2 regions of the Pseudomonas umsongensis genome follow, and region 2 is predicted to be linked to the other one. Evidence: predicted binding sites of a transcription regulator. Region 2 holds the regulator's gene; the other holds the start of a gene.
The links. The regulator sigma-54, encoded in region 2, starts transcription at its own class of promoters, with help from an activator protein. The targets are predictions, from matches to a motif close to ANTGGCATNNANNTTGCTNT.
Positions count from the first base shown of each region.

Region 1: a site for sigma-54 is predicted at 6,081-6,100, ahead of glnK (P-II family nitrogen regulator). Genes of this name have one in related genera too.

Region 1 covers NZ_CP051487.1:6,653,563-6,660,947, forward strand. Annotated here, with positions in the region: gene dapF (diaminopimelate epimerase) at 1-563, shown strand, start outside; gene HGP31_RS30230 (DUF484 family protein) at 577-1,302, shown strand; gene xerC (tyrosine recombinase XerC) at 1,305-2,204, shown strand; gene HGP31_RS30240 (HAD family hydrolase) at 2,201-2,908, shown strand; gene sutA (transcriptional regulator SutA) at 3,095-3,418, opposite strand; gene HGP31_RS30250 (secondary thiamine-phosphate synthase enzyme YjbQ) at 3,520-3,945, opposite strand; gene HGP31_RS30255 (ammonium transporter) at 4,162-5,499, opposite strand; gene glnK (P-II family nitrogen regulator) at 5,535-5,873, opposite strand; gene HGP31_RS30265 (accessory factor UbiK family protein) at 6,295-6,561, shown strand; partial or broken gene HGP31_RS30270 (magnesium chelatase domain-containing protein) at 6,761-6,997, shown strand.
Region 2 covers NZ_CP051487.1:1,025,028-1,032,412, forward strand. Annotated here, with positions in the region: gene rapZ (RNase adapter RapZ) at 1-125, opposite strand, end outside; gene ptsN (PTS IIA-like nitrogen regulatory protein PtsN) at 128-592, opposite strand; gene hpf (ribosome hibernation-promoting factor, HPF/YfiA family) at 605-913, opposite strand; gene HGP31_RS04470 (RNA polymerase factor sigma-54) at 989-2,482, opposite strand; gene lptB (LPS export ABC transporter ATP-binding protein) at 2,667-3,392, opposite strand; gene lptA (lipopolysaccharide transport periplasmic protein LptA) at 3,392-3,940, opposite strand; gene lptC (LPS export ABC transporter periplasmic protein LptC) at 3,927-4,499, opposite strand; gene HGP31_RS04490 (KdsC family phosphatase) at 4,508-5,032, opposite strand; gene HGP31_RS04495 (KpsF/GutQ family sugar-phosphate isomerase) at 5,032-6,006, opposite strand; gene HGP31_RS04500 (ATP-binding cassette domain-containing protein) at 6,281-7,090, shown strand; gene mlaE (lipid asymmetry maintenance ABC transporter permease subunit MlaE) at 7,090-7,385, shown strand, end outside.

The sequences.
Region 1 (7,385 bases), 1.1 Mb from region 2:
GCCTGACCGCAAAACGGCAGATCCGTGTCGAAACCAAAAGCGGCATTATCGAGCTCGATGTTCGCAGCGATGGCCAGATCAGTGTCAACATGGGCGCTCCACGCCTGGTGCCGGCCGACATTCCGTTCCAGGCGCAAGAACAGGCCCTGAACTATCAGGTCGACGTCGATGGCACGCCCGTCGAATTGGCCGCCGTGTCCATGGGCAACCCCCATGCCGTGGTGCGGGTCAGCGATATCAACAACGCACCGGTGCATGAACTGGGGCCGAAAATCGAGCATCACCCGCGTTTCCCGGCACGGGTCAATGTCGGTTTTCTCCAGGTTATCGACCGGAGCCGTGCGCAGTTGCGCGTCTGGGAGCGCGGGGCTGGTGAAACCCAGGCCTGCGGTACCGGCGCCTGCGCCGCCGCAGTCGCTGCGATCAGCCAGGGGTGGATGGATTCGCCACTACTGATCGACCTGCCTGGCGGGCGCTTGTCCATTGAATGGGCAGGCCCTGGCCAACCGGTCATGATGACCGGCCCGGCAGTGCGCGTTTATGAAGGACAAGTGCGTCTTTGAGTGAGCCACAACCATGACCGATAAGCCTCAGGTACCCGCCCGACAGCCCGACGAATCACCGTCCGAAAGCCTGGAGGCGGCGGCCATTGCCGCGTACCTGGAGGCTCATCCGGACTTCTTCGTCGAGCACGAAGACCTGCTTGCATCCTTGCGCATCCCCCACCGGCGCGGTGATACCGTTTCGCTGGTGGAGCGGCAGATGACCATCCTGCGCGACCGCAACATAGAACTGCGTCATCGCCTCTCGCACCTGATGGATGTGGCCCGCGACAATGACCGCCTGTTCGACAAGACCCGCCGCCTGATTCTCGCCCTGCTCGACGCGACGAGCCTCGAAGACGTGGTGATCTGCGTCGAAGACAGCCTGCGCCAGGACTTCCAGGTTCCCTTCGTCAGCCTCATCCTGCTGGGCGACAACGCCATGCCGGTGGGCCGCTGGGTGACCCACGCCGAGGCACAAGTGGCCATCGGTGGTTTGCTGCAGGAAGAAAAGAGCGTCAGCGGCACCCTGCGCGAGCATGAACTGGACTTTCTGTTCGGCGAAGAACAGCGCAAGCAGATTGGCTCCACCGCCGTCGTTGCCATCAGCCATCAAGGCATCCACGGCATACTGGCCATCGCCAGCCGTGATCCGCAGCACTACAAGAGCTCGGTGGGCACGCTGTTCCTGAGCTACATCGCCGAAGTCATGGGCCGCGTGCTGCCACGATTCAACAGCTCCCTGCGCTCGGTACGCTGAAAATGGAACGGCAACTGGACGCTTACTGCGAACACCTGCGCAGTGAGCGGCAGGTGTCGCCGCACACGCTATCGGCCTATCGCCGCGACCTCGACAAAGTGCTGGACTGGTGCGTCAAACAGAACATCGCCAGTTGGGCGGCCCTGGACATCCAGCGCCTGCGTAGCCTGGTCGCCCGCCTGCATTCACAAGGCCAATCGTCGCGCAGCCTGGCGCGTCTTCTGTCGGCAGTACGCGGGCTTTATCACTACCTGAACCGCGAAGGTCTCTGCGACCACGATCCGGCCAATGGCCTCGCACCGCCCAAGGGCGAGCGCCGCTTGCCGAAGACCCTCGATACTGATCGTGCGCTGCAACTGCTGGAAGGCGGCGTGGAAGACGACTTCCTGGCGCGCCGGGATCAGGCGATCCTTGAGCTGTTCTACTCCTCCGGACTGCGCTTGTCGGAGCTGACCGGGCTCAATCTCGATCAGCTGGATTTGGCGGACGGCATGGTCCAGGTGCACGGCAAGGGTAGCAAGACCCGTCTGCTGCCTGTGGGCAAAAAAGCTCGCGAGGCGCTGGAACAGTGGCTGCCACTGCGAGCCTTGGCCAATCCGGCAGACGATGCGGTGTTTGTCAGCCAGCAAGGCCGGCGCCTGGGGCCGCGGGCGATCCAGTTGCGGGTCAAGGCGGCGGGCGAACGCGAACTGGGGCAAAACCTGCACCCACACATGTTGCGACACTCCTTCGCCAGCCACCTGCTGGAGTCCTCCCAGGACCTGCGGGCGGTGCAGGAACTGCTCGGCCACTCGGATATCAAGACCACCCAGATCTACACCCATTTGGATTTCCAGCACCTGGCAACCGTCTACGACAGCGCCCACCCACGGGCCAAACGCATTAAAGGCGACGATTCATGACTCTCCAACTGATCACTTTCGACCTCGATGACACCCTGTGGGACACCGCCCCGGTGATCGTCAGCGCCGAAGCCGTATTGCGGGAATGGCTGACTGAACATGCGCCCAACCTTGGAGCGATACCGGTGGAGCATTTGTGGGCCATTCGCGAACGCATCCTGAGCATCGAGCCAAACCTCAAGCACCGTATCAGCGCCCTGCGCCGGCGCGTGTTGTTTCACGCATTGGAAGAAGCCGGATACGCTCACGCTGAAGCGTCGGACCTGGCCGATCAGAGCTTCGAAGTGTTCCTGCATGCCCGGCATCAGCTGGAAATCTTCCCGGAGGTGCAACCCACCCTCCAGGCACTGGCCAACCATTACACCCTTGGCGTGGTCACCAACGGCAACGCCGACGTGCGCCGGCTGGGGCTGGCGGACTACTTCAAGTTTGCGTTGTGTGCCGAAGACATCGGCGTCGCCAAACCCGATGCGCGCCTGTTCCATGAAGCGCTGCAGCGCGGTGGTGCAACCGCAGAGACGGCGGTGCATATCGGTGATCATCCAGGGGATGACATCGCCGGTGCGCAACAGGCAGGGTTGCGGGCGATCTGGTTTAACCCGGCGGGCAAGGTCTGGGAAAACGAGCGTTTGCCGGATGCCGAGATTCGCAGCCTGACCGAGTTGCCAGCGTTGTTGGCGCGGTGGAATGCAACCTCAGCCTGACATAGCAACCTGTGGGAGCGGGCTTGCCCGCGAAGGCGTCGTGACAGTCAATAAAGGTGTCGACTGACAAACCGCATTCGCGGGCAAGCCCGCTCCCACATTGGGTCTCGTTGAGCCCAGAGTTTTATTTCAGGCATGAAAAAGCCCGCAGCGACGGCGGGCTTTTTCAGCAAGCGCGTAGCAGGCTCAGATAGGCCGGCTGCCGTACTTGTTGTCTGGCTTCTTGGGAGGATCGGCGACCACATTGGCCTCCACTTCCTGCACCTTGCCACCACGAGCCAGGAACTCCTCCATGGCCTTGGCCAGGGCGTCACGTTCCTTGTTCTTGGCTTCGACACTCGGCAGCTCATCGACCGATACCGCTGCCTTGGCTTTGCCTTTGGCGGTCGGAACGGGGGCATCACCGCCGTCGTCTTCAGCGACGTCTTCCGCCGCTGCTTCCAGACCTTCTTCGGTTTCGTCGTCGTCGCCTACTTCGAGGTCGTCGTTTTCCAGATCATCGTCGCTCATGTTCTACCTCATGACTTGCGAAAAGCAGATTAGTTATAGCCCAGCTTTGCCCTCTGTCGAAGGCTGCCGGAAAAAAATCAACAGCCGCTGCTGACCAGCGGTTATGCCCCTTCACCGTGCAAGGTGGCGAGGACTTTACGGGCACCGCCATGATCACGGTGCTCGCCCAGGTAAACGCCTTGCCAGGTCCCTAACGCCAGTCGACCCGCCGAAATCGGCAAACTGAGCTGACAGCCAAGCACACTGGCCTTGAAATGCGCCGGGAGGTCGTCCAGGCCTTCGTCGTTATGCTCATAGCCGTCTGTTCCTTGTGGGATCAGACGATTGAAAAATCGTTCGAAGTCGCGACGTACCGCCGGATCGGCGTTCTCGTTGATGGTCAACGACGCCGAGGTATGCTGTATCCACAAATGCAACAGACCGACCCGGCACGCCTTGAGTTCAGGCAGGCCAGCGAGTAACTCGTCCGTTACCAGATGAAAGCCCCGGGGCCTCGCCCGAAGGGTTATCAGAGTCTGTTGCCACATACAGTTCTCCGCACGTCCGGGGCGCATTCTAGCGCGCTCAGGGAAAAAACAAAGGCCCTGATCATCCTTCAATCATGTAAGCCATTGGCGGCACAAAAACTCGCATCGCAAACGTCGTAAAAGCTGTAAGAAAAAACCTTTCAGCCTTTGCTTCAATGACAAACTCCAGACGAAAAAATGCCCGGCAAGCCGGGCAAGATTTTTTCATGCGCGTGCTTACAAGTTGTAGCCGCGTTCGTTGTGAAGCGCCAGATCGATGCCGACCGCTTCTTCTTCCTCGGTGATCCGCAGGCCCATCACGGCGTCCAGGACCTTGAGGATGATGAAGGTGACGATGGCGGTGTAGATCACCGTGAAGCCCACGCCTTTGCACTGAATCCATACTTGTGCGGCGATGTCGGTCACGGTGCCGAAGCCGCCCAGGGACGGTGCAGCGAATACACCGGTCAGGATCGCGCCGAGAATACCGCCGATACCGTGCACGCCAAAGGCGTCCAGGGAGTCGTCATAGCCGAGCTTGCGTTTCAGGGTAGTGGCGCAGAAGAAGCACACCACGCCCGCTGCCAGGCCGATAACCAGGGCACCCATCGGGCCCACGGTGCCAGCAGCAGGAGTGATCGCAACCAGACCGGCCACGACACCCGAAGCGATACCCAATGCGCTTGGCTTGCCGTGGGTGACCCACTCGGCAAACATCCAGCCCAGCGCAGCGGCGGCGGTCGCGATCTGAGTGACCAGCATCGCCATGCCGGCAGTGCCATTGGCCGCCGCAGCGGAACCGGCGTTGAAACCGAACCAGCCGACCCACAGCATGGCCGCACCCATCAAGGTGTAACCCAGGTTGTGCGGGGCCATCGGCGTGGTCGGGAAACCTTTGCGCTTGCCCAGCACCAGGCAGGCAATCAGACCGGCCACACCGGCGTTGATGTGCACCACGGTGCCGCCAGCGAAGTCCAGCACGCCCCAGTCCCACATCAGGCCGCCGTTGCCGGACCAGACCATGTGCGCGATCGGTGCATACACCAGGGTGAACCAGATGCCCATGAAGATCAACATCGCGGAGAACTTCATGCGCTCGGCGAAGGCACCGACGATCAGCGCCGGGGTAATGATGGCGAACGTCATCTGGAAGGTGATGAACACCGCCTCAGGGAACAGCGCCGCAGGGCCGGTCAGGCTGGATGGCGTGACACCGGCGAGGAAAGCCTTGCCCATGCCACCGAAGAAGGAGTTGAAGTTGACGACGCCCTGCTCCATGCCAGTGGTGTCGAACGCAATGCTGTAGCCATAAATGACCCACAGGACGCTGATCAGGCCGGTAATGGCGAAGCACTGCATCATCACCGACAGAATGTTCTTGGAGCGCACCATGCCGCCGTAGAACAGCGCGAGGCCGGGAATGGTCATGAACAGCACGAGGGCTGTCGAGGTCAACATCCAGGCGGTGTCGCCGGAGTTGAGGACTGGGGCCGCCACTTCGTCTGCCGCCAAGGCCAGGCTGGGCATTACGAAGGACAACAGGGCTCCTAGCCCTGCGAATTTACGCAGAGTCATTTTGTTTTCTCCTGGGGCGTTGGGTTTGTGGCGGCTTAGATTGCGTCGGTATCGGTTTCGCCGGTACGGATGCGAATCGCCTGTTCCAGATTGACCACGAAGATCTTGCCGTCACCGATCTTGCCAGTGTTGGCCGCCTTGGTTATCGCCTCGATAACCCGGTCGAGATCCTTGTCGTCAATGGCGACATCAATCTTCACCTTTGGCAGGAAATCGACCACATACTCCGCGCCGCGATACAGCTCGGTGTGACCCTTCTGCCGACCGAAGCCTTTGACTTCAGTAACGGTAATGCCCTGCACGCCGATCTCGGACAACGACTCGCGCACGTCGTCCAACTTGAACGGCTTGATGATGGCAGTGACTAGCTTCATGAAAACTCTCTCCCGAATTTGGTGGACTTGCCCCAGGAAAACAAACCCGTCTCAAGTCTAAGCGCAGTGCCTGGCTTTGTAACGCATCGTCGGCCTTACCTGCCCGTACGACGCCAGCTAACCGCTCCTTGCGAAACACTCCCCGCGTCTCGCCTGGCGCACTGCATTCGTCACAGCGACTGCATCAGTGCATGGGTCATCAGCATCTAAGCAGAAAGCTTGCCATCTCCACAAAACACTTTGATTTCAAGCCTTTGCCAACAGATCGCAACCACTTCACGACAACACCCAACGCGTTACGCACAACAACGGTGCGATACCGTCCGTCCCCATGCTCGAAAAGCGTGCATCCCTTGCCCGCGAATTTGACTATAGACACTGCGTGGTACACTGCCGGGCATTGCTACCAGGACATTCCCCCATGCTCGCGCCCAAAGACTTCCTCGACGCCCTGACAGGCACCGCCTCCCGCCTCTTCAGCGGCGACACTCCACTGCCGAAAAGCGAAATCGAAAGCCAGTTCAAGGCATTGTTGCAGAGCGGATTCAGCAAGCTGGATCTGGTCAGCCGCGAAGAGTTCGATAGCCAGATGGTCGTGTTGGCACGCACCCGGGCACGGTTGGAGGCTCTTGAGGCGAAAGTGGCGGAGCTGGAAGCGAAGCTGAGCCCACCAGCGGAAACTGAATAACTGAAGTAACTGATCCTTCCCATGCTCTGCGTGGGAATGCTTCCAGGGACGCTCCGCGTTCCGCCTCTGAAGCGACGCGGAGCGTCACCGTAATATCCCGTGAAAGTTTGCCCGCCTAACCACTCCACCAATCCCCTCTCCCACGTCTACCCTTGAAAAACCCGCAGGAAGCGGCCTCTCGTCACCTCAAGGAACGACCATGTCCCTCTCCATCGTCCACAGCCGCGCCCAGATTGGCGTGGATGCGCCCGCTGTCACTGTTGAAGTCCACCTGGCCAATGGCTTGCCATCACTGACCATGGTCGGCCTGCCCGAGGCGGCGGTGAAGGAAAGCAAGGACCGGGTGCGCAGTGCGATCATCAATTCGGGGCTGCAGTTTCCGCCACGGCGCATCACGCTGAACCTGGCACCGGCGGATTTGCCCAAGGATGGCGGGCACGGGTTAGATGGAGTCATGGACGCCACATGCCTTAGCATTCATGCCATGGACAAAAAATAATTCCCCTTTCAGTGGGAAAATTTTAGACGCCCGTTATGTTGAGATTCCTACCCCTTTTTTTGGCAACAGGTAAGGAAGCCTGAAGAAGGATTGGAAACCTCTTGTGATGGTGTTGGCATGGCGCGTCTCCGATATATCTCATATTCACCCCACCGCTGCAGCGTCAATACGGACCATATAGTTTGGACGTCTGTTACGACGAGAGAAGGAATCGAAGGACTTCCGCAGATAATATGGCAGGACTCCATGCCATGGCGGGAAGCAAATCTCTGGGCGATGCAACGCGCTACAGAACGAGAGGTTTGCATCGATACAGTACGATCTA
Region 2 (7,385 bases):
TCGGCCAGTTCAGGCAGCAACCCGGCAGGCAGGTTGTCAATGCAGTAGTAGCCGTTGTCCTCGAGGACGTCGAGGGCGGTACTTTTACCTGAGCCGGAGCGGCCGCTGACGATGATCAAGCGCATGATTACTGCCCGTTTTGCTCGTCCAGGACAACCTGATACAAGGCTTGATTGCTCGCAGCGTTGCGCAGTTTGTCGCGCACGTCCTTGCGGTCGAGCATGCTGGCAATCTGGCGCAACAACTCAAGGTGCGCATCGGTAGCGGCTTGCGGGACCAGTAGCACGAACAACAGGTCAACCGGAGCGCCGTCGATGGCGTCGAAATCGATAGGGGCGTCCAGGTGCATCAAGGCACTGATGGGCGCATCACAGCCCTTTAGACGGCAGTGGGGAATGGCGATGCCATTACCAAAGCCGGTGGAGCCGAGTTTTTCACGGGCGACCAGGCTCTCGAAAACATCCTGCATGGCCAGATCCGGCACTTCGCGATGGATGAGGTTGGCAATTTGCTCGAGGGCTTTCTTTTTACTGCCGCCCGGCACGTTCACCAGGGAACGGCCGGGGGTCAGGATGCTTTCAAGTCGGATCATGGGTTGGGAGTGTTAACGACCCGTAGCGCCCTGGAGGAGGCTCTGAGTCTTTTCCTTATGCTTTTTGAGTTGTTTATCCAGCTTGTCGGTCAGTGCGTCGATTGCCGCGTACATATCGGTATGTTCCGCGTTGGCGACGACCTCATTGCCGGGTATATGCAGCGTGGCTTCGATTTTCTGCTTCAACTTTTCGACGCACATCGTGACTTGCACGTTGGTGATCTTGTCGAAATGCCCCTCGAGCTTCTTGAACTTGAGCTCGACGTATTCACGCAGGGGCTTGGTCACTTCCAGTTGGTGTCCACTGATGTTGACTTGCATACAGCTTCTCCTTCGTTGCCAGTGCATAAAGCGGCAGATCCAGATGATCTGCCACTGGAACGCTGTGGCGTGGCCCTACATCAACCGCTTGCGTTCGCTCGAAGGCGCGATCCCGAGGGATTCGCGGTACTTGGCGACGGTGCGGCGAGCCACCTGAATGCCTTGTGCCTCCAGTAAACCAGCGATCTTGCTGTCACTCAACGGCTTTTTCTGATTTTCCGCCGCCACCAGTTTTTTGATGATCGCGCGAATCGCCGTGGACGAGCATTCTCCGCCCTCGGAGGTGCTGACGTGACTGGAGAAAAAGTATTTCAGTTCATAAATGCCCCGAGGGGTATGCATGAATTTCTGCGTGGTAACCCGCGAAATCGTCGACTCATGCATGCCGACCGCTTCGGCGATGTCATGCAGGACCAATGGCTTCATGGCTTCGTCGCCATACTCCAGGAAGCCGCGCTGATGCTCGACGATCTGCGTGGCCACTTTCATCAGGGTTTCGTTGCGGCTTTGCAGGCTCTTGATGAACCAGCGGGCTTCCTGCAGTTGATTGCGCATGAAGGTGTTGTCGGCGCTGGTGTCGGCACGACGAACGAAGCCCGCATACTGGGCGTTGACCCTCAGGCGGGGCACCGACTCCTGGTTGAGCTCCACCAGCCAGCGTTCGTTATCCTTGCGCACGATCACGTCCGGAACCACGTATTCGGCTTCGGTCGACTCGATTTGCGAGCCCGGGCGCGGGTTGAGGCTCTGGACCAGCTCGATCACCTGGCGCAGCTCATCTTCCTTGAGCTTCATGCGGCGCATCAGCTGGCTGTAGTCGCGGCTGCCGAGCAAGTCGATATAGTCAGTGACCAGGCGCTTGGCTTCGGCCAGCCAAGGCGTCTTGGCGGGCAGTTGGCGCAATTGCAACAGCAGGCATTCACCCAGGTTGCGTGCGCCGATGCCGGCAGGTTCGAATTGCTGGATGCGGTGCAGGACGGCTTCGATTTCGTCCAGTTCGATGTCCAGTTCCGGATCGAAGGCTTCGAGGATTTCCTCCAGCGTCTCGTCCAGGTAGCCCTGGTTGTTGATGCAGTCGATCAGGGTCACGGCGATCAGGCGATCGGTGTCGGACATCGGTGCCAGGTTCAATTGCCACAGCAGGTGGCTTTGCAGGCTCTCGCCGGCTGATGTGCGGGTGGTGAAATCCCACTCGTCGTCATCGTTGCTCGGCAGGCTGCTGGCGCTGGTCTGGTAGACGTCTTCCCAGGCGGTGTCGACAGGCAGTTCGTTGGGAATGCGCTCGTTCCAGTCGCCTTCCTCGATATTATCGACGGTCGTGGCGCTTTCCTGGTAGGAGGGTTCCTGGGTGTCGGTACTGGGTTTGTGTTCGGCGTTGTCGGCCAGCGGGTCGGAATTGTCGAAGTCGTCGCCTTCTTCCTGGCGCTCGAGCATCGGATTGGACTCCAGGGCCTCCTGGATTTCCTGTTGCAGGTCCAGGGTCGACAATTGGAGCAGGCGGATGGCCTGTTGCAGCTGCGGTGTCATCGTCAGCTGCTGGCCCATTCTCAAGACTAGCGATGGTTTCATGGCAGGGGCTTAACACCTTATTCGCCGGCGCACATGCGCCATCCACTACAGGGCGCCGGAGCGCCAAACATAAGCAAATTATATGCCCGAAACCGCGGCGTTTGCCTAGAGCGCTGTAACAATAAAAAAAGGTTGATTTTTTATTGCGCCAAGCGCTCTGCCGACTCGCCGGACACCGCGATGCTTACAGGCGGAATTCATGCCCCAGGTACACTTCTTTCACCAGGTCATTGGCCAGGATGGTTTCAGCGTCGCCTTCGGCGATCAGTTGACCATCGTTGACAATATAGGCGGTTTCGCAGATATCCAGGGTTTCGCGGACGTTGTGGTCGGTGATCAGTACGCCGATGCCCTTGGCCTTGAGGTGGTGGATGATCTGCTTGATGTCACCCACGGAGATCGGGTCAACGCCGGCGAACGGTTCGTCGAGCAGGATGAATTTCGGGTTGGTGGCCAGTGCCCGGGCGATTTCCACGCGACGGCGTTCGCCACCGGACAGGCTCATGCCGAGGTTGTCGCGGATGTGGCTGATGTGGAACTCCTGCAGCAGGCTTTCCAGTTCCTTGCGGCGACCGGCCTTGTCGAGTTCCTTGCGGGTCTCGAGGATGGCCATGATGTTGTCGGCCACGGAGAGTTTGCGGAAGATCGACGCTTCTTGCGGCAGATAACCGATACCCGCCTTGGCACGACCGTGCATCGGCTGGTGGCTGACATCGAGGTCATCAATCAGCACGCGCCCCTGATCAGCCTGTACCAGGCCGACGATCATGTAGAAGCAGGTGGTCTTGCCGGCGCCGTTGGGGCCGAGCAGGCCGACGATCTGGCCGCTGTCGATGGACAGGCTGACGTCTCGCACGACCTGGCGGCTCTTGTAGCTCTTGGCCAGGTGCTGGGCTTTCAGAGTTGCCATTAAGGGGCCTTTTGCTCGTCGGTTTTCTTTTTCGGCTGGATCACCATGTCGATGCGCGGACGCGACTCGGTCACCTTGCTGCCCGTTGCGCGACCGGCGCTGGCCAGCTTTTTCTCGGTGTCATAGACGATTTTCTCGCCTTGAGTGACGTTGCTGTCCTTGTCGATGACCTTGGCGCGGTCGATCAGCACGACACGATTTTGCTTGGCGAGGTACTGGATGGTCACGCCCCATCCCTGCACGGGCTTGGTGTCGCCTGCGGTCTGCAGTTGCTCGAAGTAGGCCAGGTTACCCACCGAGGTCACCACGTCGACGTCGCCATCGGGGGCGCGGGTCATGGTCACCTTGTTGCCCTTGACAATGATCGAGCCCTGGGTGATGACCACATCGCCCGTATAGGTGGCCACACCGTTCTTGTCGTCCAGTTGGGCGTCGTCGGCCTGGATGCGGATGGGTTGCTGCTGATCGTCCGGCAGAGCCCAGGCGCTCACGCTTCCCAGTGCTGCGCCCAGACTGAGCAAAATAGGGAGGGTTTTAACGAGCCTCATACTGTCCTCTTACGTTCGATAGCAGGTGTATCCTGCTTTCTTTCAAATACGCCTTCATGCCGACACCAGTCGATACACCGCCAGCGCCGTCGATTCTAACGGGTTGCTGGGTCTGCGCATATTGCTGCTGCGGGAACACGGTCATGCGAGTACTGGTGATCAGGGTGTCGCGGTTCTTTTCGTCGGTACGCTTGACGCGCACGTTGTCGATCAGTTCGACCTCGGTCCCGCCGGAGTTCACCTCACCGTGATCGCTGGTCACATGCCACGGAAAATCAGTGCCGCGGTACATGTTCAGGTCGGGTTTGGTCACCAGCGTGATGTCGGTTGCCTTGACGTGCTCGGCTTTTTCCGACGTCATTTCGTATTGCACCTTGCCGTCTTCGAGGTACTGCAAGGTGTGAGTGTTGGTCGCGTACCAGTCGATCGGGCTTTCTTCAGTCTTGGCCGGTGGCTTGTCGAGAAAGCGTTCCGGGCTGATGTTCCAGTAGCCGACCGCGGCGAAAATCGCCACGATGCAACTGACCACCAATGTCTTGCGAACTTTTTTGCTGAACATGATTTGGCTCACAGGTACGCGGCATTGGCCGCATCGAGGCGGCCCTGGGCGCGCAGGATCAATTCGCAGAACTCGCGGGCAGCACCTTCGCCGCCACGGGCCAGGGTGATGCCATGTGCGTGTTCGCGCACGAAGCTGGCGGCGTTGGCCACTGCCATGCCCAGGCCGACGCGGCGGATCACCGGCAGGTCCGGCAGGTCGTCACCGAGGTAGGCGACCTGTTCATAGCTTAGGCCGAGTTGCGCAAGAAGCTCGTCGAGTACCACCAGTTTGTCTTCGCGGCCCTGGTACAGGTGGGGAATGCCGAGGTTCTTCGCGCGTCGTTCGACTACCGGGGTTTTGCGGCCGCTGATGATCGCGGTCTGTACGCCGGCGGCCATCAGCATCTTGATGCCCTGGCCGTCGAGGGTGTTGAACGTCTTGAATTCGCTACCGTCTTCGAGGAAGTACAGGCGCCCGTCGGTCAGGACGCCGTCGACGTCGAACACCGCCAGTTTGATCTGTTGGCCGCGTTGCAGCAGGTCCGTGCTCATTACATTACTCCCGCACGCAGCAAGTCGTGCATGTTCAGGGCACCGACCGGGCGATCTTCGCTGTCGACCACGACCAGCGCGTTGATTTTGTGATCTTCCATTATTTTCAGGGCCTCGGCGGCGAGCATTTCGGAACGGGCCGTCTTGCCATGGGCCGTCATGACCTGATCAATAGTGGCGGTGTGGATGTCGATGCTGCGGTCCAGCGTGCGGCGTAAATCACCATCGGTGAAGATCCCGGCCAGCTTGCCGTCGGCCTCCATTATCACGGTCATGCCCAGGCCCTTGCGGGTCATTTCCATCAGCGCATCCTTGAGCAGGGTGCCGCGTTGTACCTGCGGCAGCTCTTGCCCGGCGTGCATGACGTCTTCCACTTTCAGCAGCAGGCGTCGGCCCAGCGCACCGCCCGGATGGGAAAAGGCGAAATCCTCAGCGGTAAAACCGCGAGCTTCCAGCAGCGCGACGGCGAGGGCGTCACCCATGACCAGTGCCGCGGTCGTCGACGAGGTGGGCGCCAGGTTCAATGGGCAGGCCTCGTGGTCGACCTGTACATTCAGGTTGACCTCTGCCGCCTTGGCCAGCGGCGAGTCGGGCTTGCCCGTCATGCTGATCAGCTGGATGCCCAGGCGCTTGATCAGCGGCAGCAGGGTGATGATTTCATTGGTCGAGCCGGAGTTCGACAGTGCCAGGATGATGTCATCACGGGTAATCATGCCCATGTCGCCATGGCTGGCTTCGGCCGGGTGCACGAAAAAGGCCGTGGTACCGGTACTGGCCAGGGTGGCGGCGATCTTGTTGCCGATGTGCCCCGATTTGCCCATGCCGACCACGACGACGCGGCCTTTGCTGGCCAGAATCATTTCGCAGGCGCGCACGAAATCCTTGTCGATACGGGGCAGCAAGCTTTTTACGGCTTCCAGTTCGAGGCGAATGGTGCGTTGTGCTGACTTGATCAGGTCGCTGGATTGGCTCATTTTGAAAATGTTTGGCCTGATGAAAAGGCGGCGATTATAGCCGGTATGGTTGAAACCCTCACGCAAGTTCGTTGCCCATCGTCATCTGTTGTTACCGAATCCCCTCTAGATGGAGCTTTCTGGCTGTCATGTCGCTGAACATGGTCTGGCATTGGCCTTGGGCGCGTGACGCTTGCAGTGATATAGTTCGCCGCCAGTTCGGCCCGCCCAGGAGTATGTGCTTTTGTCAGGAAGCCCGGCGTCCGAGTGTGAGGCTGCATCGCAAGGAGTTTAGATGAGTGCCGATAACGCCTACGCGGTCGAGCTGAAGGGACTGACCTTCAAGCGCGGTGCGCGCAGCATTTTCAATAACATTGATATCCGCATCCCGCGCGGCAAGGTCACCGGCATCATGGGGCCTTCCGGGTGTGGCAAGACCACGCTATTGCGCTTGATGGGCGCGCAGTTGCGGCCTGCCAGTGGCGAAGTATGGGTCAATGGTCAGAACCTGCCGGCGTTGTCGCGCAGTGATCTGTTCGATGCACGCAAGCACATGGGTGTGCTGTTTCAGAGTGGCGCACTGTTTACCGACCTCGATGTCTTCGAGAACGTCGCGTTTCCGTTGCGCGTTCACACCGAGCTGCCCGAAGAAATGATCCGCGACATCGTCCTGCTCAAATTGCAGGCCGTGGGATTGCGCGGTGCGATCGACCTGATGCCCGACGAACTGTCCGGCGGCATGAAGCGTCGTGTCGCACTGGCGCGGGCGATTGCGCTCGATCCGCAGATTCTCATGTATGACGAGCCCTTCGTCGGCCAGGACCCCATTGCCATGGGCGTGCTGGTGCGCCTGATCCGCTTGCTCAACGATGCGCTGGGCATTACCAGTATCGTGGTTTCCCATGACCTGGCCGAAACCGCCAGCATCGCCGACTACATCTATGTCGTGGGCGACGGGCAGGTGTTGGGGCAGGGCTCGCCCGACGAGCTGATGAACTCGGACGATCCGCGTATCCGTCAATTCATGACAGGCGAGCCCGACGGTCCGGTCCCCTATCACTTTCCAGCGACGGATTACCGCGCAGATCTCCTGGGGAAGCGTTGATGCGCAAGATTTCACTTTTGGAAAGGGTGCGCCGGTTCGGCCAGGGCGGCATCGACGTGCTGGCGGTGTTCGGGCGCTCTTCGCTGTTTCTGTTTCACGCACTGCTGGGGCGTGGTGGCATCGGTGGCGGGTTTGGCCTGCTGGTCAAGCAACTGCATTCGGTGGGCGTGATGTCCCTGGTGATCATCGTGGTCTCCGGGATATTCATCGGCATGGTGCTGGCGCTGCAAGGCTTCAACATCCTGTCCAGCTACGGTTCGGAGCAGGCGGTGGGGCAGATGGTGGCGCTGACGCT